DNA from 3 places in the Paenibacillus sp. cl141a genome. Region 3 is predicted to be linked to each of the others. Evidence: predicted binding sites of a transcription regulator. Region 3 holds the regulator's gene; each other region holds the start of a gene.

The links. Region 3 encodes LexA, which represses DNA repair genes until DNA is damaged. Its sites were predicted from a motif close to CGAACATATGTTCG; they were not measured.
Region 1: the regulator LexA is predicted to act here: its motif matches at 3,108-3,121, upstream of BMX45_RS25290 (YhjD family protein).
Region 2: the regulator LexA is predicted to act here: its motif matches at 1,944-1,957, upstream of recA (recombinase RecA).

Annotation. Positions count from the first base shown of each region.
Region 1 is NZ_FNZO01000012.1:39,140-45,632, reverse strand. Features, by position in the region: gene BMX45_RS25305 (NCS2 family permease) at 1-795, shown strand, start outside; gene BMX45_RS25300 (YolD-like family protein) at 1,091-1,423, opposite strand; gene BMX45_RS25295 (DNA polymerase IV) at 1,420-2,685, opposite strand; gene BMX45_RS25290 (YhjD family protein) at 2,697-3,059, opposite strand; gene BMX45_RS25285 (sensor domain-containing diguanylate cyclase) at 3,252-4,841, shown strand; partial or broken gene BMX45_RS25280 (glutamate synthase) at 4,975-5,295, shown strand; gene BMX45_RS25275 (arsenic transporter) at 5,583-6,493, shown strand, end outside.
Region 2 is NZ_FNZO01000001.1:399,018-405,510, reverse strand. Features, by position in the region: gene BMX45_RS01920 (regulatory protein RecX) at 1-667, opposite strand, end outside; gene recA (recombinase RecA) at 812-1,873, opposite strand; gene BMX45_RS01910 (competence/damage-inducible protein A) at 2,160-3,422, opposite strand; gene pgsA (CDP-diacylglycerol--glycerol-3-phosphate 3-phosphatidyltransferase) at 3,525-4,112, opposite strand; gene BMX45_RS01900 (YajQ family cyclic di-GMP-binding protein) at 4,387-4,878, opposite strand; gene BMX45_RS31185 (hypothetical protein) at 5,030-5,203, opposite strand; gene BMX45_RS01895 (helix-turn-helix domain-containing protein) at 5,280-6,284, opposite strand; gene BMX45_RS01890 (DUF3388 domain-containing protein) at 6,334-6,493, opposite strand, start outside.
Region 3 is NZ_FNZO01000008.1:230,641-237,133, reverse strand. Features, by position in the region: gene glnA (type I glutamate--ammonia ligase) at 1-491, shown strand, start outside; gene BMX45_RS21540 (RNA polymerase sigma factor) at 812-1,348, shown strand; gene BMX45_RS21535 (hypothetical protein) at 1,341-2,147, shown strand; gene lexA (transcriptional repressor LexA) at 2,215-2,841, opposite strand; gene BMX45_RS21525 (LysM peptidoglycan-binding domain-containing protein) at 3,018-3,389, shown strand; gene BMX45_RS21520 (DUF896 domain-containing protein) at 3,681-3,887, shown strand; gene BMX45_RS21515 (hypothetical protein) at 4,047-4,571, shown strand; gene BMX45_RS21510 (HAD family hydrolase) at 4,615-5,406, shown strand; gene BMX45_RS21505 (FixH family protein) at 5,688-6,092, shown strand; gene BMX45_RS21500 (cupin domain-containing protein) at 6,192-6,493, opposite strand, start outside.

The sequences.
Region 1 (6,493 bases), on a different contig from region 3:
GTGCTCGCCTTGGTAGGCTTGGCGGTTACGCTCGTGCTGCTGTCCCGCGATGTGAAGGGCGCCTTGTTCATCGGCATGATTTTCACCGGAATTATCGCTTATTTTGCCGATATGCTGTCCTTCACCGGCGGGATTATGTCCGTTCCCACGCTGCCAGAAGGCATTCTGGTATGGAACCCGATTACGGCCGCCTCGGATGTGATCAGGCACGGGCTCTATGCCGTCGTGTTCTCATTCCTGCTTGTAACGCTGTTCGATACCACGGGCACGGTCGTTGGCGTGGCAGAGCAGGCGGGGCTGATGAAGGATAACAAGCTGCCCCGCGCGGAACGTGCCATGTTCTCCGATTCGGTGGCAACCGTGGCCGGTTCCATGGTCGGCACAAGCCCGACCACGGCGTATATCGAATCCGCAGCCGGTGTCGGCGCAGGCGGCCGCACAGGCTTAACCTCGGTGGTCGTTGCCGGGCTGTTCGTGGTTGCGGCCTTCTTTAGCCCGCTGATCGGGGCGGTGGCCGGATTGTCCGCCATCACGGCACCTTCGCTTATCGTGGTGGGCTGTCTGATGCTGAGCAACGTTCAGCACATCCGGTGGAATGATTTTGATGAAGCGTTCCCTGCGTTTCTCGTGATTTTGACCATGCCGCTTACGTCCAGCATCGCAACTGGGATTGCGCTCGGTTTTATTTCATACCCGCTCATGAAAATCGTGAAGGGCAAGTGGAAGGCGGTTCACCCGCTGATGTATATTTTTGCCGTGCTGTTCGTGCTGCAGCTCGTCTTTGTTCCGCATTGATAAGGAGCGCGCCAAATCCCCTGCAAGGTCTTTAGAGCAGACCCGGCAGGGGATTTTTGGCATGGCGGACGACCGTATGGCGGGTGGATTCCTTGCAGCGGATCAGGCGACGTTATAATGGTTTCCCGCTGATGCTGCCGCAGCAAGGGGGAACACTGCAGCCGGGATGGGCGGGGCTCTTGATCCAGAATGTAACGAATTGGCCGTATCCCCTGGCTCCGATGATCCGAGAGGGCAGCAGGCAGGGGATACGGCATGGGCAAGACGGCGGCGCGGATATGGATGCGCGCGGCAGTCAATCACACGTCTCCGCCGTTTCAACCTCCAGTATATCTACCAGATTAATCCAAGTATCCCCGACAAGCAACCGCTCGTTCAGGGTATTGATTCGGGAGATCCTTCCGTTTACCGCGTAATTTCCGTACTCCCCGTATACTTGCAGCTGTATGGTTTCCTTGCTCCGGTAAGCCGTGCTGATCTTTTCTATAATCCACTGCACCTGCTGCTCATCCAGAAGAGGGTGGGTCTGCTTATGCTTCTCGCCCTGCTTCTCCAAAATGGCGTCGCGATGCTCAAACAGCATCATGCGGCTGGATTCCCATAGACCGTTTTCCGTTAGTTTTTTCATTTGTAGTGTCCTCCGATCTTGGCGTTCAGAAATTTCAGCTGGCTGGTTTTGGTTAGCGATGAGCCGAAGTAGACGGAGGAGGGACCGTATTGGTTGTTGATATCGTCCATGGTATGTTCCAAATACATGAGCCGCTCCCGGTCGCCGAAGAGAGACAGCTGGTAAACCGCGTCACTCTGCAGTTCTCCGAGGGAGACCCAGATTTTGCGGACAGGGCCGCCGTCCCAGTGCTTGCGGAACAGCTCCTTGGCAGCCGCATACACTTCGCGGGACAGATGCGTCGGCTCGGCAATCTTCATTTGGCGGGAGAACCCCACAGGGCGATCGAAATCGGCGCCCTGGGCGCCGGCGTGGACCACGTTGCCCATGTAGCCTTTGGCCCGCGCCCGCTGGCAGATGAGCATGGAGAGCTCGTTCAGCACGACATCGATGTCCTGCTGGTCGTGATAATCGACAGGAAGCGTGGTCTGGCGGCCGATTCCTTTTTGCCCGTCGAATGCATCGGGCGTCACTGGGGAATCATCATAACCATTGGCGGTTCGCCACAGCACTTCGCTCCAGATGTCGCAGTTTTTTTTCATGTAGCGCTTCATTTTGAATTTGAGATCGGGAAGCGGCGTATGGGCCAGCTCCCCGATGGTCTGGATGCCGAGCCGTGCCAGATGCTTCGTGGTCCGCGAGCCCACGCCGAACATTTTATGGGTGGGGCAAGCCCAGAGCGCGTCCATGGTGGCCTCGTTCAGCTCAAAGATGCCGTCCTCATTCTTCTTGGCAAAATTGTCGCAGGCCAGCTTGGCAAGAACCTTGTTGCGCCCGATGCCCACTCGGGTATAGACGCCGGTCTCGCGCCGCACCCGCATCTGAATATGCCGGGCAAGCTCCTTCGGCGTGCAGCCAAAGTGCGCCAAGCTTGCCGTCACATCGATGAATTGCTCATCAATGCTGAACGGCTCCACGAGATCGGAATAGGATTCGAGAATGCTCATAATCTGCAGGGATACCCGGATATAGGCGCTCATGCGCGGTTTCATCACGACCAGATCGGGGCATTTCTGCTGGGCCTGCCACAGGGGCTCCGCCGTGGTGACCCCGTGGTCCTTCGCAAGCGGGCATGCCGCGAGAATGATGCCGCTTCGCCGGGAAGGGTCGCCGGAGACGACCAGGGGTCTGTGTTGGTATGCGGGATTCGCCGCTTTTTCAACAGAGGCATAAAAGGACTGGCAGTCCGCCAGAAAAACGACGCGCTGCTTGCGTTTATGCATGATGATTCCTCCTATTCGAGACGAATGTGAAATGTTTCAGCCAGACGCATTTGAATATCGGCTCTCACAAAATCCCACATCAGCTCCATGTCATGCTGGTAGCCGCGACATCGGTAGCGGATGGTGACGGAGTGCTTCTGGCGCCGGGTTTCCAGAATGGCGATGCCGCGTGCGCGGCAGCTTCTCTTGAGCTCGGCGAGCTTCGCGAACGTAATCTTCTGAATGGTCTGCAGATGGAACACGTAATAGTCGCTTATGCCGGTATGCTTCATGCTGCGGATATCCCGTTCCAGCACGTCCAGCAAAATCGGCAGAATGACGCAGTCCTTGACGGACAGCAGCTCTTCCTCGGTTTGCAGCGGAGACGCGGACATGCCTGATGCCTCCTCATCGTTCTTCATATGCTCCCCACTATTATATAACGAACATACGTTCGTTATGCAACTGGTAAATACAGAGCATGATCCGGCATTCCCTATATGGACTCCAAAACGTTTGTGAAGTAATATGAAAAGATCGTGTATTCATCCGGAAAAAATTTTCATAAGAGTAGGGGTACAGCCTCCATGAACATACCCAAACGACGCCTCAAAATCAGTCTTGCGATGGTCATGCCTGCCTTGGTTTCATTATCCATCCTGATGACGATGTCGATCATGGTCTACATCCAGTATAAAAACGAGAAACGATCCCTGTACGACACGACCATGTCGCTGAATTTATCATCCGCGCAAAAAATGGCGGTTACCATTGAAGCGCTTTTCTCGGGGATGCGCCAAAGTCTGCGCGCCGCCGCAAGCAACCCGGCCATTGAAGCAAGAGCGGCATCCGACGAAAAGGAGCTGCAGGTCATTTTTGATCTTATGCTCAAGAGCAGCCCTTATTTCAATTCCGTATTTTGGGCCGACGAAAGGGGGAGCATTCGGGTTGTTTCTCCTGCGGTGAATCAGGTCAACCCTGCCCGATTAATAACGGAGGGGGCCGTTCAAGCATTAAATGAGAGAAAATCCTATCTTTCGGTACCGTATAGGAGTCCGACCGGCCGCTGGATTGTGTTTGCGAGCGAGCCGATTTTTGACGGATCCGGCAAGTACTGCGGTATGATAGCAGGCACGATTTATCTGGAAGAAAACAATATATTGCATCGGATCCTCGGATCGGGTGCTGGAAATGAAGAGGACTCCTATTCCTATATCGTGGATTCCGGCGGGAAGGTGCTCTATCATCTGGAGGAAAGCCGGGTCGGGGAGGACGTGAGTTCTAACGTGGTCGTGAGACGGCTCATGGATGGCGAGAGCGGCATGCAACGCGTGACGAATACACAGGGCGACGATTACTTGACGGGTTATGCCAGCGTGGCGATGAATGGCTGGGGGATCGTCATGCAGACGTCGGTAAGCTCCATCCTGGCCGATGTCAATCGAAATTTGCAGGACCAGCTGAGAAGCATGCTGTTTCCCATCGCGCTCATGCTGTTCATTGCCGTATATACGGCCGCAAGAATTGCCGCCCCGTTTACCCGGCTCTATAAATTAACGAAATCGGTAGCAGCCGGCCAAATGGTGTCTTCCCAGGAATTTCGGCCGCATTGGAACCGGGAAGCCGACCAGTTGAACCGGATCATGGGAGCTGCTGCGGAAACGATGGCCAAGCAGACGCAGTCGCTGCAGCAGGAAGCGATCACGGATCCATTGACGGGGCTGTCCAATCGCCGGGAGCTGGAACGCTGCCTTGAGTCTTGGGATGCGCTACGGGAACCGTATGCCGTTATTCTCCTGGATATCGACCATTTCAAAGCGATAAACGATACATATGGCCATCAAACCGGCGATCAGATCCTGAAGCTCGTGGCGGCCGTCATGGTGGATTGCGCTCCCGCGGATGCGGTATGCTCCCGTTTTGGCGGGGAAGAGTTTGTCATTCTTCTTCGCGAACGCAGCCTGGATACGGCATACCGTATGGCTGAACGGATACGCAGGGCGATCCTGATTTCCCCGACCCCTTATTCCGGAACGCTCACCGTATCGATCGGCGTATCGCTGTATCCGGATCACGGGGGAAGCCGGGAGGATGTATTTCAAGCGGCGGATATGGCGCTGTACCGGGCGAAGGGGGAAGGACGCAACCGCACGGTGGCGGCGGGATTATCGGCATGAGAGACATCCTAGCCGCTTTGGTGAACCGGATACCTTTTTTGTATATCGGAGTGTGATTCCGAGCACACTCCGATACAAATCCAAAAAATGGATGCTAGACGCGCTGCAGATCGGTTGCTACAATCATCCAATCAGCGTTGAGGCGCTGGCTCCGCTAATTGATCCGAATGTACACAGCTGCGGCACCGTAAGACCTCATGGGGAGAAAGAACTTCGTCATTTCAATAAAAACTTTTATCTTGTCGGGATGAAGAATTATGGCCGGGCTCCGACTTTCCTCATGGCTACAGGGTATGAGCAGGTCTGATCCATTGCAGCCTATATGGACTGCGATCTGGAGGCGGCGTCAAAGGTGGGCTGGAGCTGCCGGAGACCGGTGCATGTGGCATCAGCAGTGGCACCAAATGCCAAGGATTGCTGTTTGCCGGCCTCATCTGCTCCGGGCTGCAAATAAAGGGCCTAACGATTGAAATCAGGCACACTTTCCATTAATAAATAGGCACTAACTTATATGAGATAGAATCGTAATTTTTAGATGCCAGGTTCGCAAGAAGTATTGTCATCCATGAATAAGGAGGTGGACTGTACTTGTAACTAACCGAGAGTCAGCGGGCATTCGCATCGACGCTAAGGCAGTGCCAGAGGAGGATTGCCGTTTTATGTATAAGGATATAGTTATATATTGATTCCCTGCGAAATATAACTGTATTCCTGCTCAACACGTCATTGGAGGTTTGAACATTGGTTTCTGTTGTCCTGGCCAGCATCATTTTTATTGTCACTTTAATTTTTGTCATTTGGCAGCCTAAAAATCTATCCATTGGATGGTCGGCTTGCGGAGGCGCTTTGCTGGTGCTTCTCGTTGGAGTCGTTGACTTTCAGGATGTGTGGGACGTCACCCGCATCGTATGGAATGCAACGCTCGCCTTTGTTGCAATCATCATTATTTCGTTGATATTGGATAAAATCGGGTTATTTGAATGGGCTGCGCTGCATATGGCCAATGCCGCTCGGGGAAACGGCATCCGGATGTTTGTGTACGTCTCCTTGCTTGGGGCGGTTGTTTCCGCATTCTTTGCGAATGACGGAGCGGCTCTCATCTTGACACCGATCGTGCTTGCCATGGTAAGGGCGCTGAACTTCGATGAACGAAAGGTATTTCCTTTTATTATCGCAAGCGGCTTTATTGCGGACACCACCTCGCTTCCGCTTGTCGTCAGCAACCTGGTGAACATCGTATCTGCCGATTTCTTCGGCATCACGTTCATCGAATATGCCAGTCGCATGCTGGTTCCGAATCTGTTCTCTTTGGCAGCGAGCGTTCTTGTGCTTTATTTGTTTTTCCGCAAAAGCATCCCTCGAAAGTTTGACGGTACCCAGCTGAAGCAGCCATCCACAGCGATTCAGGATCCTGCCATGTTCCGTTTATCATGGATCGTATTGAGCGTGCTGCTCCTCGGTTATTTTGTGTGTGAATTTGTGGGCATCCCCGTATCGATCGTAGCTGGCGTTATCGCGATATGGTTCCTGCTGATGGCGAGAAAAAGTCCGGTTGTGCAAACCAAGGAAGTGCTTAAAGGGGCGCCATGGGCGATCGTGTTTTTCTCGATCGGCATGTATGTCGTCGTATATGGCTTGCGCAATGCAGGCCT
Region 2 (6,493 bases), on a different contig from region 3:
CCTGGCGCACAGGCTCTCCCCCAAAACCCCTACGCATTAAATATGCTCCGGTTTTACGTTTGCGATCCAGCAGCTCCCCCTGGGTTTGCTGCCATTTTTTACGGCCAACGGCCAGGCAGCTCTCCAATTCCGATTCTGCGCTGATCTCGCCCAAAGCCTCCGAAATCAGCTGGGTGCCGATTCCCTTCTGTCTCAGCTCCTGCTTAACCCACAGCCGTCCCTTCTTATGGCTCGTCATGCGCTGCTCTGCCCACATCTTAGCGTACAGCGCGTCATCCACCAGCTTGTCCTTCTCGAGGCGTTCCAGCGTCGTCTCCACGCTGCCGGGCTCGAACCCCTTTTGCTGCAAACGCTGCGTGATCTCCTGAGTCGTCCTTGGTTTCCGCGCCAAATGATTCAGCGCTTCCACGTAAGCCCGCTGCCGCTCATCTGCCACGACAATCTCCTGCAGCTCTTCCTTGCGAAAAACATTTCCCTTCAACATGCGATATTTAAGCATCACGTCTTCATGAACGGTCATAAGGTACGGTCCGAACGCGATTTGATACCGGTGTTTGGGCTTTTTCAGCATTTCGACTGAGGTTATGACCAGATCCTCGTCTTCCGGAAAATGTCCAATTCCCGAGGATTCCGCCAGCCCCGACATTTCTTTATTCTCTATATCCATACGACGCTCCCTTCACTGCTGCACGCTTCCCGACACATCGCCAAGACCATTGATGGTGGCAGAAATAAATGCAAAGAAGACCGTCTGGCGTTACCCACACCGGACGGTCCCCAACACTGTCATCGTTAACCAGCGATTGATTTATTACTCTACCTTAAACAACTCTTGCTCTTCCAATTGCTCTTGTTCCTTCTCCTTGTCGGAAGGCTCAGGAACAGCCGTCGTCAGGTTACTCGCTTCACGGATCTTGTTCTCGATCACGCTTGCGATCTCCGGATTCTCCTTCAAGAATTGCTTCGCATTCTCGCGGCCTTGACCAAGACGGTCACCGGCATAAGAATACCATGCTCCGCTCTTATCCACGATATCCAGTTCTGTACCGATATCGATCAGGCTTCCCTCTCTAGAGATGCCTTCGCCGTACATAATATCAAGCTCGGCCTGTTTGAATGGTGGAGCTACCTTGTTCTTGACAACCTTAATCCGTGTTCGGTTACCCACCACATCGTTGCCCATTTTGATGCTCTCAATTCGACGCACGTCCAAACGAACCGTGGAATAGAACTTCAGAGCACGTCCGCCTGGGGTTGTTTCAGGGTTACCGAACATAACACCAACCTTCTCGCGAAGCTGGTTGATAAAGATGGCAATCGTTTTCGACTTATTGATGGCTCCCGACAATTTACGAAGAGCCTGGGACATCAGACGGGCTTGCAGACCCACGTGGGAATCACCCATGTCGCCTTCGATCTCGGCTTTCGGTACAAGCGCGGCGACCGAGTCAATAACGATGACATCGACGGCGCCGCTCCGTACCAGAGCCTCCGCAATTTCCAGCGCCTGCTCGCCCGTATCCGGTTGGGAGAGCAGCAATTCATCAATGTTAACGCCCAATTTGTTTGCATACGATGGATCCAGGGCATGCTCGGCATCGATAAATGCAGCTTGTCCGCCAGCCTTCTGAACCTCTGCGATAGCATGCAGGGCTACTGTTGTTTTACCGGAGGATTCCGGTCCGTACACTTCAATAATCCGGCCTCTAGGCAAGCCGCCGGTTCCTAAAGCTATATCCAATGCCAACGATCCGCTTGGCACAATCTCTACCTGCATATGGGTGGATTCACCCAGTTTCATAATGGAACCTTTTCCGAACTGTTTCTCTATCTGACGAAGCGCCATTTCCAGCGCAGCACGACGATCTGACAATTGTTCCACAACCCTTCACTGTTGATAGTCTTATCATACCTTGTTTTGACACGTTTGCCAAGCTTTTTTTCGAACATACATTCGTTTTTTTTATTCAGCTCCCCTTCCCGTTCATGCTCCGAACCCTATGTATAAAGAACAAGAACCGTGGCAACATCAATCGATATGCCACGGTTCTTCCGTATTTCCCATTATACTTGGAACGGCTCCTGAATTCAAGAACAGCTATTTAGCAAGGTGTAAATTTTTTACTTTTTCAATTGCCCGGTCGCCTTGGCCACGAAGCCTAAGCCTGCTCAGACGCTACGAGACGCTGCCAAAGCCGGTATAGCAGCGCCTTGGTTGCGCGGAGCCGGATCGTTTCGCGGTTGCCTTGGAGGTTCAGCTCATGCACTTCCGTTTCTTTGCCCCGTTGGGACAATCCGATGTAGACCAGCCCTATTGGCTTGCGTTCCGCGTAACCCGGACCTGCCACGCCTGTCACCGATAAACCGAAGTCGCTGTCGGTTACCATCCGGACATGGTCCGCAAGCGCTTCTGCAACCTCCGCACTGACGGCCCCCGGCGCATCGTCCCCCTCCAGCAGCGCATGCGGGATATGCACAAGCTTCTCCTTGATCTGGTTGGTGTAACAGATGATCCCCCCAAGAAACATCGATGCGCTTCCGGGAATGGAGGTCAGGGTCTCCGCTACAAGTCCTCCCGTGCAGCTCTCCGCGGCGCTCAGCGTCCAGCTTCGATCGGCCATCATGTCCACGATGACCTTTTCGATAGGCACATCCTCGTTGGCATACATAAATTCAGGCCCTCTCTCCCGGATCCTGGCTTCGAGTTCATTCAGCCGGACCAGCGCCTCAGACTCGCTGGAGGCCTTCGTGGAGATACGGACGGTGACCTCCCCATCCTTGGCATACAAAGCAATCGTCGGATCGGTCTGGGCCGTAATCAGGTCCTCCAGGCGCTGATCCAGCGCGGACTCCCCAATGCCCGCGAATTTAAGCATCTTCGAATAGATGGGAAGCTCATCCGTGAGCACATGCTGCAGAAGCCAAGGCTTGGCCTCCTGCTCAAACATCGGCATCAATTCTTTGGGCGGCCCCGGCAAAACGATATAATGAGTGCCTTCATGGGATACCGCGTTCCCGACAGCGAGGCCTGTCTCGTTCGGAAGCGGGGTGCCGCCCTCGATGGCGAGCGCCTGGCGCCGATTGTTCTCGGTCATGACGGATCCCCGCTCATGAAAGAAGCGTTCAATCCGGTCCATGGCCATCCGGTCGATATGCAAGGAACGATTTAGAAAGGAAGCCAGCGCATCCTTCGTCAGATCGTCCTGCGTGGGACCGAGACCGCCGGACAGGAGTACAATATCGGCTCTGCTGCTGGACAGGCGCAAGGCCTCCTTGAGCCTCTCCAGGTTGTCCCCGACAACGGTTTGATAGTACACGTCGATCCCCATTGAAGCAAGCTGTCTGGACAAATACTGCGCATTGGTATTCACGATCTGTCCGAGGAGAAGTTCTGTTCCAACTGCAATGATTTCTGCTTTCATGATTCATCGATCCTCCCGTATCTTCTATCTCTTCGTTAGTAACTGCCTTCGTTATTCCTTACCCGGTGGAAGAAAAAAGCAATAGGATGGCTCCTATTGCCGTTATGCCCCGGTACCTTTGAGAAGGTGCCTGTTCTGGACAAAATATTCGATTCCCGAATAGATCGTAATCAGCGCGGCAGCCCAGATCGCAATGACATCAAACGGAATCCCCAAAAATACAAACGGGAAATTGTTGATCAGAAGCGCGACAATCGCCACGATCTGAATCACCGTCTTGATTTTTCCGGATTGACCTGCTGCGACTACCGAACCTTCCAGAAGCGCAATTTGTCTCAAGCCAGTCACCGCAAATTCCCTGCTGATGATGACAACAGCAATCCAGGATTCGCATTTTCCCATCTCTACAAGCGATATGAGTATGGCCGCAACCAGCAGTTTGTCCGCCAGCGGATCCAGAAGTTTACCCAGATTCGTCACCATATTGTTTTTCCGGGCCAGATACCCGTCAATGCCGTCCGTGCTTGCAGCAAGTATGAATATCAGTGCCGCAATCAATTGGTTATAGGGCAGGACAAAATCATTCCACACAATGGGATCCGGATAAAAATCAAAATCCACCAGCAGGAAAATCATCATGACAGGGATCAAGCAAATGCGGGCCAACGTGATACGATTGGGTAAATTCATGGGGCAACCTCCCTTGCAACGGGTTGTCTTGTTAACTCGGCAGACCCTGCAGCGGTTATCCTTCTGCATGTCATCAGGGTCGCTCTTCCCAAGAGCCTAAAGGGTTTGAAGCGTGCATCGCTGTCTGTCATTTTCATCCCCCAGTAATCTATGTATACGTTAATCCTTATATATCGTTTTTTAGTATAATATTTCCGTTGACGCCCTGTCAAAAGAAACAAACCCGCCGAGCCTGCCCGAAATGGAGCCTCATTGCTTGGATGGAGAGGAGCGTTTATTTAAAATTGGTGAATTGCAGATCCAAGGAAAGGTCCGCTTTGCGAAGAAGCTGCATGATCTGCTGAAGATCATCCTTGCTTTTTCCGGTTACCCGAATCTGGTCGCCTTGAATCTGGCTCTTGACCTTCAGCTTGGAATCACGGATCAAAATATTGATCTTTTTGGAATTTTCCTGGTCGATTCCTTGCTTCAAGGTCAGACGCTGGCGGACGGTACCCATGGAAGCGGGCTCGATCTTACCGTACTCCACATTTTTAAGCGACAAGCCCCGTTTCACCATCTTGGTCTGCAAAATATCGATAACGGCGTTGAGTTTGTACTCGTCATCGGAGGCAATGACCAGCGCGTCCTTGTCCAGCTTCAAGCTGCTCTTGCTGCCCTTGAAGTCAAAACGGTTTTCGATCTCGCGCTCCGCTTGATTAACCGCATTGGTAAGTTCCTGCATATCCATTTTGGATACGATATCAAATGAGCTTTCTGAAGCCATGGTGAATCCTTCCTTTCATTTGGCGATAATGCTTCTATTATAGGTAAAACCGAGAGACAAGTCTAATCCTGCAAGGAATCCGCAATGGATCAGGAACGAAAAAGACTCCGCTTATCGCCAACATCATCCGGCGAAAACGAAGCCCGCTCCCTCAACTGCTAGCTTTCTCATCATGCACCGGACGGCGGAACATACTCAGTATGCCGAGTAAAATATGTGCCAGCCCAAAGCCTAATATGCCATACCCCCAGCTGCTCGGAATCAAATAATAGCCCAAGAGGCTGACGATAACGCCTAATCCGAATATAATCCAATTGACCGTCACAGAGCATCACCTCTTTCGGGAAGTGAAATAACAGCATGCAGCTGCATGCTGTTATGATGACCTGGAGGACAGGCAATTATTCGAAGTCGGTGGTATCCGATGTATCCTCGGTACCCGCGTTATCCATGGTGCTTGCGGAACCATCGGCCGGCTCCAGCACGATGCGCGACGTGGACTTGCCATCCGTTACGGGCTGGCCGCCAACCGTAATGGTCGTTGCAGCGGAATTCCCCGATTTCACGAAGAGTCCCTGGCTGTCCATGTCAAAGCTCAGCGAAGCACCGTTCTCGAGCATTTGGAAAGCCAGCTTCTCCCCGGAAGTATTGTTGCCGCGGTATACCTCGACCCAGCTCTTGCCTTCGCTCGTGGCCACAATCTCGACCTTCACGGACGAGCCCGATACCTTAAATACGGTGTTCTTGCCTTCCGTCCGGTCCTGCGTCACCGTAGCCGCTCCAGGCGTTGAATCACCCGGTTCATCGATGTCCGTTCCGTCTGTGCCTTCTGTTCCGTCCGGGGTGTCAGTTCCTTCTCCGTCCGTGCCTTCGTTAACCGTGCCGTCCGGAACATTGTCGCCGCCCTGCGCTCCGTCGCCTGGCGTCCCGGAATCCGTGTTATCCGGAGTTTGCGGGTTCTGCGCCTGATCGGTCTGCGTCTGATCATTGTTGCTGACCGGCGGTTCGTCCTTAGGCTCATTCGAATTGATGGCCACCAAATATATGACAACAACGATCAGGATCGGGAACGTCCACATCAGCAGCGTAGGCAGCCATTTCATGTTCCGTTCGGTTGTCGGTCTGCTGGCGCGCTTTTGAATAACCGGCTCCATGGTCGCTTCCGGTTCGGATTTAGGCACATCCTGTTTGTGCCCTTCAAGCAGTTCGTCCGGGTCAATCCCCACCGCTTCCGCATAGGTTTTGATGAATGCCCGCACGTAAAAACTGCCGGGAAGTACTTTGTAATCCCCTGCCTCGATGGCTTCCAAGTATCGCTTGCGTATTTTAGTCATTTCCTGCACATCATCAAGGCTCATCCCTTTTTGCAGACGCGCCTCCCTTAATTGCTGTCCCAGTTCGGACATGCCATCACCTCCTACTTTAGAATTTCGTGGTCAAAGTCAAACCTAAATATTATAAATCGTCACTATAAGAGCCCGTGAACGTATCATAAACGATTTCCTCTTCCGGATTGTTTCGCAATTCGATGATAATGTCGAAATCATCGTAGGAATATTCGGATTCGCGAACAAAAATATCGGGATGCTCGATCACTTTCGTGCTCTCCATTCCC
Region 3 (6,493 bases):
CACGCGCGTTTGCTGCGATCACGAACCCGACGGTGAACTCGTACAAGCGTCTCGTGCCTGGTTACGAAGCACCTTGCTACGTGGCATGGTCTGCAAGCAACCGCAGCCCGATGATTCGTATTCCAGCATCCCGCGGTCTGAGCACGCGCATTGAAGTGCGTAACCCGGATCCGGCGGCGAATCCGTATCTGGCTCTGGCTGTCATGCTGAAAGCTGGCTTGGACGGTGTTAAGCGTGAGCTGTCGCTTCCGGCACCGATCGACCGCAACATCTACGTGATGACGGAAGAAGAGCGCATCGAGGAAGGCATCCCAAGCTTGCCGGCAAACCTGAAAGAAGCGCTCAACGAATTGATCCGCAGCGAAGTCATCTCGGATGCACTCGGTGACCATGCGCTGGCTCACTTCTACGAGCTGAAAGAGATCGAATGGGATATGTATAGAACGCAAGTTCACCAATGGGAACGCGATCAGTACATTACAATGTATTAATAGAGGGATCCCCGCTGCCAAGTGGCAGCGGGGATTTTTTAAATGCAGACATGAGCAGACATGATTTCAGCATTTAAAATTCATTAGTAAACAGCATGATTTGTGAGTCGGTATAGTTCTCATATATTGAAGCCCAATATTAGGATTGTAAGTGGATATGTTAAGTAGTATCTTTATATCAACATTTTAGCGCAATAGAAAGATCGGATTGTTTATACTTTATAGAATAGAATCTTCCCTTACCTACGGGGAGATTCTTTTTTTGCGAAAAAAGGAACCTTTCCTCGCTTCCATGACTCTAATTAGATGAGGTGAATCGGTTGGAGCTCGAATACTTGAAGCAGATGACGGTCATGGACAGCCAGACGCTGGATAAAATCATGAACGAATATGGAAATGATGTATGGAATTATGCGTATTTTTTGACCAAACAGCATGCCTTGGCAGACGATATTGCACAAGAAGCCTTTATTAAGGCCTATTACGGCATACATACCTTTCGCGGTCACGCGACGCTGAAAACGTGGCTGCTGACGATCACGCGACATACGGCGTTCCGGTACAAACAGGCTTTTTTCTTTCGGAAAGTCATCCTTAAAGACAAGCTTATCGCCAGTTCGTCAAGCCGGTCAGCGGAAGCGGAATATTTGGACGAGCAGTATACGGATGAAATATGGGCAATGATTATGACTTTGCCGAGCAAGCTTAGGGAAGTGTTGGTCCTGGACTTATACTATGAAATGCCAATGCATGAGATAGCGGAGCTGCTTCATATTGCGACAGGCACCGTAAAATCCAGATTGCATCGGGCCAGGAAAAAAGTACAAAACCTAATGAAGGAGAAGAACGATGAGTGAGGATAAACCAGACTGGTACAGCCGGGCTAAAAAAGCTCCCTTTTCAGATGAAAAGTTCACGTCCGAAATGAAAAAAAACGTGCATAGGTCCGTGATTTTCACCGACAGTAAGCCTAGACGTCGAAAGTACCTACAAGTTGGATTGGCTGGCGGGTTCATGCTTCTGATTATTTTATTAGCCTTTCAGTTGCCTTTTGGCAGTCAGGAACAAGAGAGAGCAGGGACTATGCCTCCTTATAGGGAGGAGACAATCCGGGCACAAGGGGTAACGGATGAAGGAAGGTTAAACGTTATTGCAGTTGGACAGGAAAAAATAACGACATTGGGTGCACCGAGCTGCTTCGGGATCGAAACGGATCGGTCGTTTACCGGAAACTACAGCGTGCAGTATAGTACTAACCAAGGTACAAATGAAGTCACTACGCTGGAGGGTCTTACATTTATTCAACCGACATCTGCTCCGGTTGATATGATTCGCCTGCCGTTTCAAGATGCCGATGTATTTATACTCGCACCGCAATATAGGGACTGTCATGGCATACAAATCTATGCGTTCGCCGTAGAGCATGAAACGGGTAAAGCCGTTCAGCTTCGATTTCAGGATGAATCCTTGGCATCCTACTTTTCCTATTATAGACCCGGTACGGTCCCTGAGGTGAAGGAGAATAAGCTTGTTCTGCAGTCTACCGAGGGACCGGGAGGCGAAGGTGCGCCGGATTATGTTTCTGAAAGAAGGTATCAATTAGATCTTACGCAAAATGCGTTGGTTCTAGGGTTGCGTAAGACCGGAACGTTCTAGTGCATGTCCTAAAAAAGAGGTTACCATCCATTAAGGAAGGTAACCTCTTATTCATAAATCTATGAAATTAGTGCACGTCCCTGAAGAGACCGATCACTTTCCCGAGAATCGTTACATGGTTCAAGCGCAGCGGCTCATAGGTAGGATTCTCCGGCTGCAATCGTACATGATCCTTCTCCTTGTAGAAGGTCTTCACGGTTGCTTCATCTTCTTCTGTCATTGCTACGACAATGTCACCATTGTCCGCGGTTTGCTGCTGGCGAACGATGACGTAGTCACCGCTGTGAATACCGGCTTCAATCATACTGTCGCCGACTACGGACAACATGAACACCTTATCGTCGCCCACGTAATGCTGCGGGAGCGGGAAATAATCTTCAATGTTCTCCATGGCCGTAATCGGTACGCCTGCTGTGACTTTCCCGACGACAGGCACTCTGGCAATGGTGTGCGTAAACAGATTCGCGCTTTCGGATTCTTCTTGGCCAAGCAACTCGATCGCTCTTGGTTTCGTAGGGTCACGGCGGATCAGGCCTTTCTTCTCCAAACGGTCCAGATGACCATGGACCGTAGAACTGGAGGCTAGTCCGACAGCCTCGCCGATTTCCCGGACAGAAGGCGGGTAACCCTTGCTACGAACTTCGTTGCGGATAAACTCTAAGATCGCCAGCTGGCGGCTGGATATTTTCGACATGCCGTATCAACCCCATTTAGTAACGTTTGGGAAAATTATAACATAGAACTACCGTTCGTACAAACATAAGTTCTAAAATAAAAATAGAACAAATGTTCTTTTGGGTATTGAATCAAACAAGTGTTCGTGTTAAGATGAATCCATAAGAGAACACTTGTTTGGGAGATGATGATTCCATGTTGAAATACAGTACATACCGCAGCATTTATGAGAACGTTCCGGTGGTAACAGAACAATCATCGAAGAATTGGGGCATTTACTTGAAATCGAAGATAGCTTCGATCCCTTTGAATAAACTGTTGTTCACCCTGCTAATTGTGGCCATCTTTTGGACAGGTGCATATTCCGTTTTTGCCGGTGGGACAGAGAGGCCGACTGGAGAGAAGCAGGTGATCGTTCAATATGGCGATAGCTTGTGGCGAATTGCTTCCCTTCATAAACCGGCGGATATGGATACGCGCGTATATTTGGATAGCATTCGAAGAATGAACGGATTGAAGGGTCCTGACATACAGGCTGGAGAAGTGCTGTCATTGCCGGTTTGGTGATTTGACGGTGCTCCTAACCTATAGGCAATCATTCTCCATAATATTCACCAAGTACTGTTGGTTGCTTCCTGTTTACTGAACATCATATTCTGCTTATCAGATTGAATCTTTTACGCGTAATAGCGCGTTTACAATAGATGACTATGGATTACCTCTCCATAGACGGTATCCATTTATACGCAACATATGTTCATATTTATTCTTAGACGAGCTTGCAAGGGCCCAGTTGCCTTGACAAGCTCTTTTTCACATGTTTTAGTTATACATGATATCGAAATTGGAGGAGAAGTCATGGACATCGATACTTTGGTAGAACGCATCAATGTATTAGCAAGAAAGAAGAAGAATGAAGGGTTGACCGAGGAGGAGCTAAAAGAACGGGCCGAGCTTCGGGAAATATACCTTAACAATATTCGCAGTAACTTTAGACAACAGCTGGAATCGATTGAATGGGTTGATGAAAACGAACAAAAAGGCGGCCCGCGATTAAAGCACTAGTCGATTAACCGTTCAAGGATTTATATTCAGCGGATCCGTGAACAGATAGAAGGATAGCATAATAATACTTGGGGTACCGGTCATTCGGATAATCGATTACGGTTACCCCAAGTTTATATGGTTTATAAACATTTTGATTATGAGTTCAGGGGGAACCAAATGTCACGTTCATGGGAAAGAAAAGTCAGCAAAAATATGTCGCAGCTTAACAAACAGCGCAAAAAGCAGGGATTGACCTCGTATCAAGGGTCTGCGATTAGTGATAAGCATGACGTGTTTAAGGGTCGTAAGTATGTACTTCCGTTAGTGCTTGTTGCATTGGCCGGTTTGTATGCGCTTCTCGGAACGGCAACTTCACAGGCAGCCGGCGGAAGCAATGATGTATTGAATTGGGTTGGCGTCAGCTTGTATATCCTGTTGGCGCTCATGATATTTCTCCGCAAGCCTTATTTGAAGATTGAGCGCGCCTCCGTGTCGACCATGAAGTTCAACCGGGAACGCCGTCTGGCCGTATCCGATATCGAGAAAATCAAATTGGCTTCGGGTTCCGTCGTGATCCAAGGCAAGGGAAAAGCAGGCAACTGGGTGTTCTCACGAATGATGAATCTTTACGATACCAAAGCCATGGGCGAAAGATTGGAAGAGTTTGCAAAGACTCATCAAATTCCAGTGGAGCACAACTAACCCGATAGAGTAGATCACAATGTAGATGAGGAGTGGGAGAGAAATGCCGATTGCTGCGGTTTTGTTTGATTTAGACGATACGTTATTGTGGGATGAACGCAGTGTAGAAGAAGCGTTTGAAGTGACTTGCCGAGCCGGAGCGACGGCAACCGGCGTTGATGCCGGCGCGCTTTTAGCCGCGGTGCGTGAGGAAGCAAGAGCATTGTATGAATCCTATGATACTTTTGCGTTTACCAAGATGATCGGGATCAATCCGTTTGAGGGCTTGTGGGCTAATTTTACGGCTGGATCCCAGCCCGAATTCCGAAAGCTGCAAGAATTGGCTCCCGTTTACCGCAAAGAATCCTGGCGGCGCGGACTTCATCGCCTTGGCGTTGATAATGAAGCGTTGGCGGAGAAATTGGCAGCGCAATTTGCGGCGGAACGCAGAACAAGACCTTACGTTTATGAAGAAACCTTTGAAGTGCTGAAAGAATTGCAGGGTAACGTGAAGCTGCTGCTTCTAACGAACGGAAGTCCGGATTTGCAGCAGGAGAAGCTTGATGGCGTTCCGGAACTGGTCCCTTATTTTGACCACATTATAATCTCGGGTGATTTCGGCAAAGGCAAGCCGGATGTTTCCATATTCAAGCATGCACTTGATCTGTTAGGCGTTGAAGCGGATCAGGCCGTGATGGTGGGAGATAAGTTGACCACAGATATTAAAGGCGGGAATGCCGCAGGACTGCATACGGTTTGGATCAATCGGGTAGACCGGCCTCATGATCCGGCCATTCAGCCGAAGTTTGAGATCAAACATTTATCCGAGCTGCATGCTATTGTGGCGTCCTTATAAATGACGTGATGAAGAACTCACAACTACTCTACAAGATATATTAGCTACATAGGAACAGTCCTGGCAGCAGCTGCTGCGATTCGGGGCTGTTTTTTTGTTGGTTGCCATGTTTGCAAAGGAAAGAGTATGTTGGCAGTGACAAACGTCACACAATTGTAAGCTGCATGAGATAGAAGTTAAAGAATAATACGATATAATGAGTTAGTAAAATGACGCTCTTTGGAATGGACCATTACGTGAATAAATCATACATAGCATGAATTCGTAAAAGAGGTGGTTGGATGACCAGGAAAAAGATGGCCTTTATTGCAGCCATGGTGTTGATGGCGGTTGCGCTTGCCGCATGCAATGACAGCAAGGCGGAGCCCAGTGATGACGTGATGGCGGAGCCGATCATCGTAGAGCTCTCTCTGACGCCAGAGAGCATTAAGGCAGGCGAGAAGGTGTTGATCGAAGCGAAGGTAACACAAGCCGGCAGCCCGGTCGAAGATGCAAACGACGTGGAATTCGAAGTGACACTGGAAGGCGGAGGCGTTCAGGCAAAGGTACCGGTCAAGCATGATCAGGGCGGGGTCTACAAAATGGAGAAAACCTTCGAGGAAGCGGGAACCTATCGCATCGTTTCCCATGTCACGGCAAGAGGGCAGCACTCCATGCCGCTGAAGGAACTGACGGTAACCGAGTAATACACCATACACAGCCAATAAATAAGGCAGCGCATCCATCCGTTGGGCGGATCATGCGCTGCCTTATTCCATTTTCCTATTCAGTCAACCGCTTAAGGCTTATTGGAATTGGGGATCTTCTACCGGAGTAGCTACCCAGCCGTTCTCTTCAATAAAGAGACGAACCGCGATGATCTGCTTGTTCTCCATCAGCGTGAAGAAATGAGGCGTGTTTTCCGGTACGGAGATCACGTCGCCCGGCTCTAGCTCTACGTTAAAGTATCCGACATCGTCGGAGCCTTTAATAATGAAAATCCCTTTACCGCCAACGATCGCACGGATTTCGTCTTCCGAGTGGGTGTGAACTTCTTCGAATTTTTTAAGCAGGTCCTCTATATTGGGCGTGGACTCGGAAAGCGTGA